Regions from separate parts of the Rhodobacter sp. 24-YEA-8 genome, predicted to be linked through region 1. Evidence: riboswitches for the same ligand, from Rfam matches in the RefSeq annotation. Region 1 holds a riboswitch; each other region holds the start of a gene.

Region 1 (4,342 bases):
ATCGGATGCGAGCGTCGATCTCGTTCATTTCACCATTCTGCGCCCGCCAGAGAAACAGGATGGCGTTCCGGTGGATGAGCTTTCGCTGATCGCCTTTCCGACGCGCGAGTTGTTTATTGAAAAGATTGATGAATTTGACCTGATCATCTTTGACCGCTACCGGATGCGCGGCATTCTTCCGATGTCCTACATCGACAATGTCGTCCGTTATATCCGCGAGGGCGGCACGGTGCTGGTGGCCTCGGGGCCGGAATTCGGTGCGGTCGACAGCCTGTACCGCTCGCCCCTGGCCGAAGTGCTGCCGGTGGCGCCGACTGCTCAGGTTATCGAAGGCGGGTTCCGCCCGAAAATCACCGAACTCGGGCAGCGTCATCCGGTGACCGAAGGGCTCGACCGTTTTGCGCCTGAGGGAGAAAATGGCGAGCCGGGCTGGGGCCGCTGGTTCCGGGTGATGGAGGTCGAGAAGCTTTCCGGCCAGACCGTGATGGAGGGGCCGGATGGCGCGCCTTTGCTGGTGCTGGACCGGGTGGGTGATGGGCGGATCGCGGTCCTGACCTCGGATCATGCCTGGCTCTGGGGCCGCGGTTATGAGGGCGGCGGGCCGCAGCTGGAACTGTTGCGCCGGCTGGCGCATTGGATGCTGAAAGAGCCGGATCTTGAAGAAGAGGCGCTGACGGCGACCGCCAAAGGCAATGAACTGACCATCACGCGGCGCACGGTGTCCGAGGATCCGCCAGGGCCGCTGATTGTCACCGCGCAGGACAGCGCAGAGGAGGGAGAGGCCGCGAATCCGGTGCTCCTCGATATGATCCGGGTGGCACCGGGCAAGTATCAGGTGGTCTGGCAGGCGCCCGAGGCCGGGCTTTACCGGCTGGAACAGGGCGATCTGACACGGGTGATCGGCGTCGGCCCGGCCAGCCCGCGTGAATTCGTCGAGACCATTGCCTCGGGCGATGCGGTGGTTGCACCGAAGGTCTCCGGCGCGGCGGCCTATGGATCGGTGACCCGGCTGGAACCCGGACTGCCGGACCTGCGTCAGGTGGCCGAGGGGCGGCCGGTGACGGGGCGCGGCTGGATCGGTATCACCCCGCGCGAGGCCTGGATGACCAATGAGGTGCGGCTGGCGGTCTTGCTGCCGGGCTGGGCCTGGCTTGTGCTGACCGCCGGGCTGGCCATCGCTGCCTGGCTCATCGAGGGCCGCCGGGGCGCGAAACGCTGAGGGGGGGCGGGCTGCTGGATACCCTTTCCCCCTGTTTGCTGCCGGGGAGGCGGTGGCCCGTTTCTGGCAAGCAGAACGAGGCCCAAGCAGAGCCGGGGCCTCGTTTTGTCAGGTGTCAGGCGCGGCTGATCTCGTCGAGATACCAGGTGATATAGCGCAGTTCGTTATATTCCATCGGTGCGATGGGACCAGGCTCGAAATAATGCGATTTCACGCCGCGCGCAGTGTGTTCGATGATCTTCTTGTCTTCCTCGGTGGTGACTTTCCACAGCCAGGTGAGGCGATCCAGATCGTAATCGACGCCTTCCTCGGCGCCTTCCTTCACCAGCCAGATCAGCTCCATCTCGCAGCTGTCATGCGTTTTGGGGATGAAGCGGTAGATCATGCCGTGATCGGGATAGCAGACGAGGAAAGTTGTGCCGCCGAGATGGATCGAGGTCACGCCGCCATCATAATCGGTGAAACGCCCCATCAAAGGTGCGAGGGGGGAGCCATCCTCGGACCCGGTCGAGGCGCCCTCGTAAAGCGCATAGCGGAAGACATCGACCGCTTCGCCACCCCGGGATGAATTCTGCCAATGATTGCCCGACAGTACGGAGAGCCCGAGTGCACAGCTCTTTTCCTCCATCGCGGCATTGAGACCGGCGATCACTTCGGGCGGCTGTTCCAGCGCATGGGTCTGCGAATATTCCGGATGCGCCGGGCCGCAGTGATAGCATTCGACATAATTCTCGACCGCGAGCTTCCAGTTCGCGGCAATCGGATAGGTCTCGCGATGGGCGACCTTTGCCGCGCCCCAGCCATATTGGCCGATACTGGCGTGCAGGGATTGCTCCACTTGCGTGAAATCCAGCGGGTCTTTCGCGAAGGAGATGAAGACCAGCCCCTCGACCACCTTCACATGCACTTTTTTCAGCGCATGGGCGGCGCGGTCGAAATCCTTCGGCATCAGCCGGGCCGCGCGCAACGCGCCGTCCAGCGTATAGGTCCAGGCGTGATAGGGGCAGACGAACATCTTCGCATTGCCCTTGTCTTTGGTGCAGACCTCGGCGCCGCGATGGCGGCAGGAATTCAGGAGCCCATGCACCTCGCCCTGCATGTCGCGTGTCAGGATGACCTGTTCATCGCCAAGTCGGAACAGCTCGAAATCGCCGGGATTCGGGATCACGCTTTCATGGGCCAGGCAGTGCCAGTGGCGGCGGAACACCCGCTCCATATCGCGGGCAAAGACAGTCGGATCCATGTAGAAATCCCGCACGAGGCCATGGCCCGGGCGGTGATCCGCGATCAGCCGCGAAATGGCGTCGGGCCTTTGGTCCGGGGTGGAAAAACTATCGTCGTGAAGCGCGCCCAATCTGGCCTCCTGCTGGTTTGTTTGCTGCCCCGGGTGACCGGAGACGCCGGGCTCCGGTCCGGTGCGGACCTGCCAAAGCGCTCCTGACTGCCCGCCGCAGCCACGCTGATTTCCGCCTCAGGGCTGGTTTCCGGACATCAGGCCTGTCCCCTTTCGCGAACAGAAATGGCACCTTCCCGGCTGCTCCTCCAGCCAGTGGGTCCCGTCATGCAGCGAAGCGCCGCACCCGTTGCGGGGGCAGCGCCGGCATCGGCCCGGCTTCCCAATTCTCCTTCATACCTCCCGATATGGTGGCACCCTGATCTGAGGCGATCAGAGCAGGCGCTATGTGAAAAACTGTCCTGTCTGCGGCAAATTATGTCGAAATTGATCGGGGGCCCGGAATGTGATGCGTTTCAGGCTGCGGCCCGCGCTCCGTCGCCCGGCTGAGGGCGGGACTGTGCGCGAAACTAGGGCAAAAAGTGCTTCCGCTCATGGCTGATCACAACCAGGGCAAAGCGGGTCCTGGCGCGCTGCCCTGCGATCAGTGCTGTGACGAGGCCTCTGCCTTTCTCTTCGGGCCCCGAGGCGGGCGGACCCGGCTGCAGGCGGTCGGGTGGCGTCGCGCGCGCCCGGGCAGCACCAGCGCGACGTTTTGCGCCGCCGTCAGACCGGGAAACAGCCGAACGTTTGTAAAGGCAAAGCAGACGCGAAGGGCAGGACTGCGGCCCGGACAGGGGAGCGCGACATGGACCGCCGCCCCCGCCTGGGCGGCCAGCGCATGGACGAGGCGCCTGGGCCGTTGGCCCGTCACTGCGTGGTGACGCCGAGATCAAAGGCAGGATCGGGCAGGGCGCCACCAGGGGCATCGGGGGCAAGGGTATCCGCGCAGCCAGAGGTCGCCGGTGGTGCGATATTGTCCATTCATCCTCTGACCCGTCAAACCCGACAGTTGAGCCGGAAAGCAGCGACAGTTCCCTGCCTTGCGGGGCCGGTCTTTCCTATGACCGGGATTGGCGGGTCTCAGAGCGGCCTCTTCCGCCTGTTGCGGACGCGCTGGCTGTCCTGTTCCCTGCCATTTCCCCTGGCCGGCGTGACATGGGCCAATGGGCCCTGGGTCAGAAGGGCTTTACCACCACGGCCCAGAGGATGGCGATTACGGCAAAGACGCTGATTTCGTTAAAGATCCGCAGGAACAGGTCGCTCTCGCGGAATTCGCCGCGCCGCGCGCGCCAGACCATGCGGCCGGTCCAGATGTAATGGATCACCAGAAGCGCGACGAGGCTCAGCTTCAGATGCAGCCAGGGGTCAAACCCCCACCAGCCGAAAGCCAGCCAGAGCCCGGTCGCAATGGCGATCACCATCAGCCCGGCCGAAAACCGATAGAGCCGCAGGGTCAGATCCCCGAGCGGTCCGAAAGCGCCAAGGCTGGCCCATTCGCGCTTCCAGTAGATCAATGCGCGCGGCACCGCGAAGATCGAGGTCATCCAGCCCATCACGGCCAGAATGTGAATGATTTTGATCCAGTCCATCGGCTCAGGTGGCAGATTTCCCCCTCTTTGTTCAAGGGAGAAACTGTCGCAGGGCCTCAGTAGCCCCGGGTTCGGTCCACCAGATGGAGGAGGGGCTCGCCCGTTTCCGCGCGGCGGATGTTTTCGGCAATCACCTGTGAGGCGGTCACCGCGCGCGTATCGGCGGCGACATGAGGGGTGATGGTGACCTTTGGATGCGCCCAGAACGGGTGGTCCTGCGGCAGGGGTTCGATCCGGAAGACATCCAGCGTGGCATGC
Region 2 (4,342 bases), 1.5 Mb from region 1:
TTTCGAGGTCACGACCAGGTCGGGCTGCGCCATCACGAGCAGCTCCATCGGCAGGACACCTCCGCCAGTGACGCCCGCGACCGCGCCGATATTGGCGAAACCGGTATGTGCGAGGACATCATCCGACAGGGTGCCCTTCCCCGTCGTATAGCCATTGGGATAATAAAGTGCTGCCGGTTTCAGGGCCAGATCAGTCGCCAGCGCCGCAAGACCGGCCTCGAATTCAGCGACCAGCGCCTCGCCCGCCGCCTCGCGCCCGAGATACCCCGCCACCTCGCGGATCTGAGCGCTGACGCCCTCCAGCGAGGTGACCGGCGTCACCTGTTCCACCCGGATGCCAAGCCTGCGCAGCAGATCGACACTGGCACGGGCAGTATAGGTGCCGGCCAGCACGAGACCGGGCGTCATGAGAAATACCTGCTCGGCGCCGCCCCGGTTTGCGGTATAGGCGGCGGCCTCCTCCGGCATGGAGGAGGCCAGCGGGTCCGAGGCCAGATGGCTGACCGAAACCAGTTGCCCCGGCGCCGCCAGCATCATCGCCAGCTGATCGGTGCACAGGTTGATCGAGACCACCCGCCCCGGAGGGGGAAGAGGGTCGGCCGCCACCGGCAAGGCCCCAAAGAGCAGGACAAGGGTGGCGGCGCGCAGCATCAGAACCGTGCCTGCAGCCCGAGCCAGGCCGTGCGACCCGGCGTGCCGTAACCATGCGACGACTGCCAGTGCTCATCGGTCACGTTCTCAATGCGCAATGTGGCCCCGATACTGTCACTGATCCGATAGCTGAAAGCGGCATCCAGCAAGGTGACATCGGGCATATCGAGGGCGGCAAAGCTGTTCACATGCCTGTCGCGGCGTCCGGCCAGATGGCTGAGGGTAAAGCGCGCCGAGACCCGCTCGCTGATCTGTGCATCCAGCGCGAGCGCCAGATTATGGCGCGGCACCGCCGTCAGGCGCGCCCCATTCGGGTCATGCGCATCGGTATAGGTATAGGCGAGCGTGAGGCTCAGCGCATCGCTCAGCCTGGTTTTCGCGGCCAGCTCGACGCCTTTCGACACCGAGCTGCCCGCCAGATTGCCCAGGGTCGACCAGAAGGTCGCGGGATCGGCGGCGATACGGTCTTCGACCTCGATGCGGAAAGCCGTGAAAGACAGCGACGCACCTGTCCCGAAGGCATAATCTGCACCCAGCTCGTATGAGACGCTGGTTTCGGGATCGAGATCGGGATTACCGGTGAAGAACAGCCCCGGATAATCACCGTACAGCTCGTCAAGCGAGGGCGCGCGGAAGCCCCGCGCGACGGCACCGCGCAGGGTCAGCCCCTCGGCAGCCGCCCAGGCAAAGGAAAGCCGCCCGGTGCCGAAACCGCCAAAGGCCGAATGGTCATCATACCGCAGTGCCGCAGTCACATCGAAGCCTTCGCGCGGCGACCAGGCAAGCTGGCCCCAGATGCCTTTGGTATCGGTATTACCCGAGCCTCCGGGCATGGCCGAGGTTTTCGCCTCTTCACGGTTGAAATCCGCACCATAAGACAGGGTCAGCTGGTCAGACAGCGTGCTGGTCGCCTGCCAGTCCAGCGTCAGACGCTCGCCGGTAAAGGCGCTTTTGCCGTTCTCGTCATCCATATCGCGCTTGTTGCGTGAAAAGCCGATGCCCAGCACATGCAGCGTATTGCCGGTCTCCAGCTCTGCGAAGAGGCGCAGGCCAAGGTCCTGGCGGCGCATCTCATTGGGCAGATCGGTGAAAGTATCGGTATAGCCATCGCCATCCGTATCGATATAGCCGTCATAATCGCTGCGGGTCTTTTGCCAGAAAGCGGCGCCCCCCAGCGTCACCAGATCTGAGACCCGGTAGCGCGCCGAAAACGACAGCCGGCTGGCCTCGGCGCCATCCGCTTCGGTGCCCCCGTCAAAGGCCGATATCCCGTCGGTGCGGAAATGGCTGGCATTCAGGGCCAGTTCAAGCTGGTCATCCTTTTGGGTCAGGCCCCAGGCAAGGCGGGCCGAATTATGGCTGCCCCCTTCGACGCTCACCTTCTGATGCAGCCCCGGCTCTGCCCCGGACAATGTCGAGATATTGATCACCCCGGCCACGGCCGAGCCGCCCCACAGCGCCGATTGCGACCCGCGCAGCACCTCGATCCGGGCAATATCATCGGTCATCAGCGCGCCGAAATCGGTCGAGACCTGCACGCCGGACGGGTCGTCAATGCGGATCCCGTCGATATAGACCGCGATATGACGCCCGTCGAAGCCACGGATCCGCAAGGCGGTATTGGCACCAAAACCACCCTGGCTGATCACCGAGACCCCCGGCAATGTGCCAAGAAAATCCGCGAGCCGCAGATCGGCGCTTTTGTCCAGCTCGGCGCGGTCAACCACACTGACCGAGACGCCGGAGCGCGCAATATCGGCCCCGTAACGCAGGGCCGAGAGCGTGATCGTGCCCAGGTCAACAGGGTCTTCGTCCTGTGTCTGTGCGCGCGCATTGCCGGCCGCACCGGCAGCCAGCGCGGCAATCACTGCAAGATGGGAAACCCTGTGAAACATCTCTCAGCCCTTTCTTCGGAGCCGCCGGTCCCTGACCGCCGCCCTGATGCGTTTTCGCTTCGGGGGAAAGCCCGCCCGATGCGCGTGAACGTCACCTCTGGCGGCACTCCGCCCTCCGCCGCACGCCCCGTGCGAGGGAAAGGGTGATCAGCAGCGGCAGGTCTCCTGGCTCGCGGGTCCGGGCGGACGGCTGGCCTTCCCGGAACTGCCCCCCTGAGGAGGCTCCAGTGGCATCATCAACCGCCGCTCGCCGCTTACAGTTGCGGGGGCAGCTGTGGTCCCGGATCCCTGTGCAGAAAGGACCGGCCACATTCCCTATTCTCCGGAAAACCGCGCTTTGCGGGCGCGGCGCCGGAACCGTTGCTCTGTCCTCCATGCGATCCGCCCTTGCCCTCTGTCAAGCGGCTGACGGGGCGCAAGGTTGCGGCAGTCGCCGCTTTGGTCGCCCGGGTCACATGGTTGCGGTAACAGCATGATGCGCGGCGCCTCTGGACCTTTCCCGGGCGCCGCGTCCAGACTGGCATCGGGATGAATAACGGGGAATCGCAGATGATCGGGGATCTGGGCGCACGGGATGCGACCGAACTTGCGGGGCTGGTGGCAAAGGGCGAGGTCAGCCCGGATGAGCTGCTGGATGCGGCGCTGGCCGCGGTCGGCGCCCGAAATCCGGCAATCAACGCCGTGGTGCTGGTGCAGGAAGAGGTCGCGCGCGCCGAAATCCGCGCAGGCCTTCCGCGCGGACCGTTTCGCGGCGTGCCCTTTCTGATCAAGGATCTGGGGCTCGAGGCAAAGGGGCTGCCGTCCCTTAACGGCACGCGGCTTGGTCCGGCCAGGACCTATGCCGCCGATTGCAATATGATGGCCCGGATGCGGGCGACCGGGGTGGTGACATTCGGGCGCACGACAAGCCCCGAAGGCGGGGTCGGCATCGCAACCGAGGCCGCCGTCTATGGCGGGCCAACCCGCAACCCCTGGAACACTGACCATACCGCCGGCGGCTCGTCGGGCGGCGCGGCGGCGGCGGTCGCGGCAGGGATCGTCGCTTTCGCGCATGGATCAGACGGTGGTGGCTCGGTCCGGGTTCCAGCCTCGAATTGCGGGCTTTTCGGCTTCAAGCCGACCCGCGCGCGGCTGCCCGACGGGCCATGGTCCGGCGAGGGCTGGGCCGGCATGGCGATTGACGGGTTCCTGACACGTTCGGTCCGCGACACGGCGGTGATGCTGGATGCCTGCGAGGGGCCCGACCTCGGTGCCCCCTATTGCGCGCCGCCGCTGGCAAAGGGCTACGGCCAGGCGATCTCGGCCCCGCCCCGGCGGCTGCGCGTGGCGATCTGCGACACGACCTTTACCGGCGCCGCGATTGACCCGGAGGTCGCAGCCGCGGTGCAGGAGGCCGGGCGGCTGCTGGAAGGCCTTGGGCACCATGTGGAGCCGGCGCGGCCAAAGGCGGATATCGGAGCGATGATGCGGGCCTGGACCGATATCGTTGCGGTCGGCACCGCGCTTACGATCCGGCAGAAGCTGAAAGGCAGCGCGCTGACGGAGGATCTGGTCGAGGGTGTCGGGCGCGGCGCGGTGAAACATGCCGAAGCGCTCGGGCCGCTGCGCTATCTGGAAGCGGTCGAGGATATCCATGATTTCGGCCGTGAAATGGCATCCTTCTTCCGGCCTGAAACCGGCCCCGGTTACGACATCCTGCTCTCGGCTACCCTGGCCGAACCACCGGCCAAAGTCGGGCGGTTCAGCCATGAGACCGAGGATTACGTCGATTACCGCCTCGGGCCGGGGCGCTGTTT
Region 3 (4,342 bases), 640 kb from region 1:
CCGTCTTTAGGGCAGGAAGGGTTCATCGAATCGAGCCTGTATTCCACCGATTATGACCGCCGTTTCCGTGCGGGCCGGGCCGATGCGGTGAAGCTGTGACCAAAGGGCTGATCATATCCGCCCCGCGCTCCGGCGCGGGCAAGACGACGGTGATGCTGGGTCTTTTGCGCGCATTGCGCGATGACGGCGTGGCGGTGCAGCCCTATAAATGCGGGCCCGATTACATCGACCCGGCCTTTCACCTCGCGGCTTCGGGACGGTCGAGCTTCAATCTCGACAGCTGGGCGATGGCGCCCGGGCTGATCGGGGCGCAGCTGGCGCGGGGCGGCGCGCTGGCGCTGGCCGAGGGCTCGATGGGGCTCTTCGACGGCGTGGCATTCGCGGGCGAGACCGGAACCGGCGCCAGTGCCGATATCGCGGCGCTGACCGGCTGGCCGGTCGTGGTGGTGCTGGATGTCTCGGGGGCGGCGCAGACGGTCGCGGCGATGGCGGCCGGGATGGCGGCCTATCGCAAGGACGTGAAAATCGCGGGCGTGATCCTGAACCGTGTGGCCTCGCCCCGGCATGAACGGCTCTGCCGGCTGGGGATGGAGGCGGTCGGGCTGCCGGTTTTCGGCGCGCTGCCCAGGCGCGGCGACCTGACCCTGCCAGAGCGGCATCTGGGTCTGGTTCAGGCGGTCGAGCACCCCGATCTTGAACGCGCCATCAGTGACTATGCGAGTTTTTTGCGCGAACATACCGATCTTGCGGCCCTGCGCGCGGCGGCGGCGGGCGGCGTGAGCACCCCGGCGGGAGAGCTGCCGAAACCGCCCGGCCAGCGCATTGCGCTGGCGCGGGATGAGGCGTTTTCTTTCACCTATCCGCATCTGCTGGATGCCTGGCACGCGCAGGGGGCCGAGATTCTGCCATTTTCGCCCCTGGCCGATGAAGCGCCGCCGGAAGCCGATCTTTGCTGGCTGCCCGGCGGCTATCCCGAACTGCATGCGGGCCGGATCGCGGCGGCATCAGCTTTTCTTGCGGGCCTCAGGAATTTCGCGGCGGCAAAGCCGGTGCATGGCGAATGCGGCGGCTATATGGTTCTGGGCGAGGCGCTGGTCGATGCATCCGGCACCCGGCATCAGATGGCCGGGCTCCTCGGTCTTGTGACCTCGTATGAAAAGCGCAGGATGCATCTGGGCTACCGGCTGGCCGCGCTTTCCGCGCCGATCCCGGGCCATGTGGCGGGTGCGAGGCTGCGCGGGCATGAGTTCCATTATTCGACCATTCTCGCCCAGCCCGATGCGCCCCTTGCCCGCGTGACTGATGCCGAAAGCGCGCCGGTCCCCGAAACCGGATCGCGCAAAGGCCTTGTCACCGGCACCTTCTTCCACCTGATCGGAGCCGCCACATGAGCGAGATCGTCAGCTTTGTCTCCTCTGGCCCGGGCGATCCCGATCTGCTGACCCTGCGCGCGGTCAAACGGCTGCAAGCGGCGGATGTGGTGCTTTATGACGACCTCTCTGCCGGGCCGATCCTTGATCTGGCGGCGCCGGAGGCGGATCTGATTTCGGTCGGCAAGCGGGCGGGGCGCGCCTCGCCGCGCCAGGATCATGTCAGCCGGCTCCTGGTCGATCATGCGCGTTCGGGCCTGAAGGTGGTGCGGCTGAAATCCGGCGATTCCGGTATGTTCGGGCGGCTTGAAGAAGAGATCACAGCTTTGCGCGAGGCCGGGATCGGCTATGAGATCGTGCCCGGCGTCACCGCGCCTTCGGCGGCGGCGGCGGCGGCGGGGATCCCGCTCACGCGGCGGGTCAATGCGCGCCGGGTGCAATTCGTCACCGGCCATGACGTGACAGGGGCGCTGCCCGAAAGTCTTAATTGGGCAGCACTGGCCGATCCGCAGGCTGTCACCTCGGTCTTCATGGCGCGGGCGACATTTCCGCAGCTGGCGGCAAAGCTGGTCGCTGCCGGGTTGCCGCCCGAGACGCCCGCGCTGATGGCCCAAGGCGTCTCGACCCCGGCGCAGGCCTTTCGCCGCGATACCGTCGCGGGTCTGGCCGCGCGTCTGGAGGGGGCGGCCCCCGACCCGGCACCGACTCTTATCCTTTATGGTGCGCTGGCGACCTGACGGGTGCGAAGTGGCGCGCGCGACTTGACCGGGCGTCATGCGCCTGTCACTCTCGATATTGTGAAGGTGCCGGGCGACCGGCATGGGAACAGGGCGGGGGATTCCCCGACCCGACCGCCCCCGCGACTGTGCGCAGCGAGCCGACCCCGTTAACCACTGTGGAGCAATCCATGGGAAGGAGGGCAGAGGCTGTGACCTGCAAGTCAGGAGACCGACCTTCGCACTGATGGAACCGCCGTCGGGGATGACGGCAAGGAGTAACTCATATGTCCACCATTGCCCGCTCAGGCGCGAAGGCTGATGTCAAACTGGCGAATATCCTCGTCGTGGCGCTTTTGGGTGCTGCGCTGATCTTCGTCGCTGGCCTCGCCCAGTCGGAAACCCTGCATGACGCCGCCCATGATGTGCGTCACGCGGTCGGATTCCCCTGCCACTGATATGTTGCAAAGACTGCTGACCAGCGCGTTGATCGCTGGCGCTGCAGCGGGGCTGATTGCCGCCCTGTTGCAGCTTGTTTTCGTGCAGCCCGTGCTGCTTCATGCCGAGCTTTATGAGGGCGGCGAGCGCACTCATTTCGCGGCGGCCTCAGACCATCATCACGGTGAAGAACCGGCGTCGGAAACCACAGAGCCGCAGACAGAGCCTCAGGCCGCGCCTGCGGCAGAAGCGGGCCATGATCATGGGTCCGAAGCCGCGCATGACCATGGCGAGGCGGCAGAGATCCCCGGTATCGGTTTTGACGCAGCCCGTGACGGGTTGTCGATCCTGTTCTCGATTATGGTCTATGCCGGCTACGGGCTGCTGCTGGTCGCGGCGATGGCCCTGTCTGAGAATAATGGCAACCGGGTCACCGCACGCCAGGGCCTTCTCTGGGGGATCGCGGGCTTTGTCGCGGTGCAGATGGCGCCGGCTTTCGGCCTCTCGCCCGAGCTTCCGGGCATGGCCGCGGCCGATGTCAACGCCCGCGCGATCTGGTGGGTGGCGACAGTGATTGCGACCGCCATCGGTCTCTGGCTCATCGCCTTCGGTCGGAACTGGGTGGTCTGGGCGGCGGCGATCCTGCTGATCCTCGCGCCCCATATCGTCGGCGCGCCGCATCCGCATGAGTTCACCGGCCCGACGCCGCCCGAACTGGCTGCGCAATTCGCCGGCCGCGCCATCGGGGTCGGTCTTGCGGTCTGGACGCTGCTCGGCCTTTTCGCAGCCGCGCTCTGGAGCCGTGGCCGCGAGGCATAAACCAGCTTCCCGGCGGCTTATGCCGCCGGGGATGTCCGGTCCAGAATATAGATATCCATGAGCCAGCCGTGCTCGGTCCGCGCCGCTTCGCGCCGGGCGAGGATACGCGGCCCCGCCTCGGCCAGGGGGCCGGCTTCGGTGATCTCATTCGCCATGCCGACAAAGGCGCCCCACCAGATCGAGATGCCTTCGGGCGCCAGATCCTGAAAGGCACAGCCGCCATCCAGCATCACCACCAGCCGGTTGACGCCTTCGGGCCAGCCTTCTTCGCGCAGCCGCCGCCCTGTCGTCACCAGAAACGGCGCGCCAAGCCCGTTGAGCGGAATGCGATGCGCAGCGGCCAGCACCTGCGGTGACATGATCCCCGGCACCACCGAGACCGAGACTTCGCGCAGCCTGCCCAGCCGTGCGGCAATCCGCAGGGTACTGTCGTAAAGCGCGGGATCGCCCCAGACCATCAGCGCCACCCGCTTTACGCCAGGATGCGCGTCAATCGCCGCCGCCCATGCGCCGGCAATCGCATCATGCCAGTCATTCACCCGCGCAAGGTAAGAGGGATTGGCCGGATCCCGCACCGGCATGGCAAAGCCCGCGACGATCACCCCGGGCCGCGTCACGAGATCCTCGCAGATCTGGCGGCGCAGATCGGCAAGATCGGCTTTGTCTTCACCCTTCTCGGGGATCAGGATCAGATCAGCCGCATTCAGCGCCTTCACGGCCTGCAAGGTGAGATGGTCCGGATTGCCGGTACCAATGCCGATCAGAACCAGTTCCATCGCTGCCCCCTGCTGCTTTCACGGCCCAGAAATCAGGTTGTGGACCGGAAGAAAACCCATCGCGCATATCATGCGACGGACAGCAAAGCCGCTGCTCCGTTTCTCCTAGTCAAAATACGCCAGCCAGAAACCCGCCCTCAGCCCTTCAGCTCTGCCGTCACCCGGACGGGACCCACCGTCCCGCGCAGTTTCGCGCGGTAGATCACCACGCCTTCGACCACCC

Evidence for each region. Region 1 has a riboswitch for cobalamin ahead of BLW25_RS10945 (aromatic ring-hydroxylating oxygenase subunit alpha). Riboswitches for the same ligand answer to the same signal wherever they lie in the genome.
Region 2: another riboswitch for cobalamin. It lies ahead of BLW25_RS03630 (TonB-dependent receptor plug domain-containing protein); the one in region 1 lies ahead of BLW25_RS10945 (aromatic ring-hydroxylating oxygenase subunit alpha).
Region 3: another riboswitch for cobalamin. It lies ahead of BLW25_RS14065 (CbtB domain-containing protein); the one in region 1 lies ahead of BLW25_RS10945 (aromatic ring-hydroxylating oxygenase subunit alpha).

Annotation. Positions count from the first base shown of each region.
Region 1 is NZ_FNSK01000001.1:2,253,421-2,257,762, reverse strand. It holds gene BLW25_RS10950 (hypothetical protein) at 1-1,219, shown strand, start outside; gene BLW25_RS10945 (aromatic ring-hydroxylating oxygenase subunit alpha) at 1,335-2,573, opposite strand; cobalamin riboswitch at 2,677-2,889, opposite strand; gene BLW25_RS10940 (CopD family protein) at 3,671-4,084, opposite strand; gene BLW25_RS10935 (2-hydroxyacid dehydrogenase) at 4,141-4,342, opposite strand, start outside.
Region 2 is NZ_FNSK01000001.1:740,449-744,790, reverse strand. It holds gene BLW25_RS03635 (ABC transporter substrate-binding protein) at 1-651, opposite strand, end outside; gene BLW25_RS03630 (TonB-dependent receptor plug domain-containing protein) at 651-2,546, opposite strand; cobalamin riboswitch at 2,684-2,923, opposite strand; gene BLW25_RS03625 (amidase) at 3,096-4,342, shown strand, end outside.
Region 3 is NZ_FNSK01000001.1:2,894,721-2,899,062, reverse strand. It holds gene cobM (precorrin-4 C(11)-methyltransferase) at 1-99, shown strand, start outside; gene BLW25_RS14075 (cobyrinic acid a,c-diamide synthase CobB) at 96-1,391, shown strand; gene cobA (uroporphyrinogen-III C-methyltransferase) at 1,388-2,107, shown strand; cobalamin riboswitch at 2,155-2,342, shown strand; gene BLW25_RS14065 (CbtB domain-containing protein) at 2,374-2,544, shown strand; gene BLW25_RS14060 (CbtA family protein) at 2,546-3,343, shown strand; gene cobF (precorrin-6A synthase (deacetylating)) at 3,361-4,119, opposite strand; gene BLW25_RS14050 (lytic transglycosylase domain-containing protein) at 4,257-4,342, opposite strand, start outside.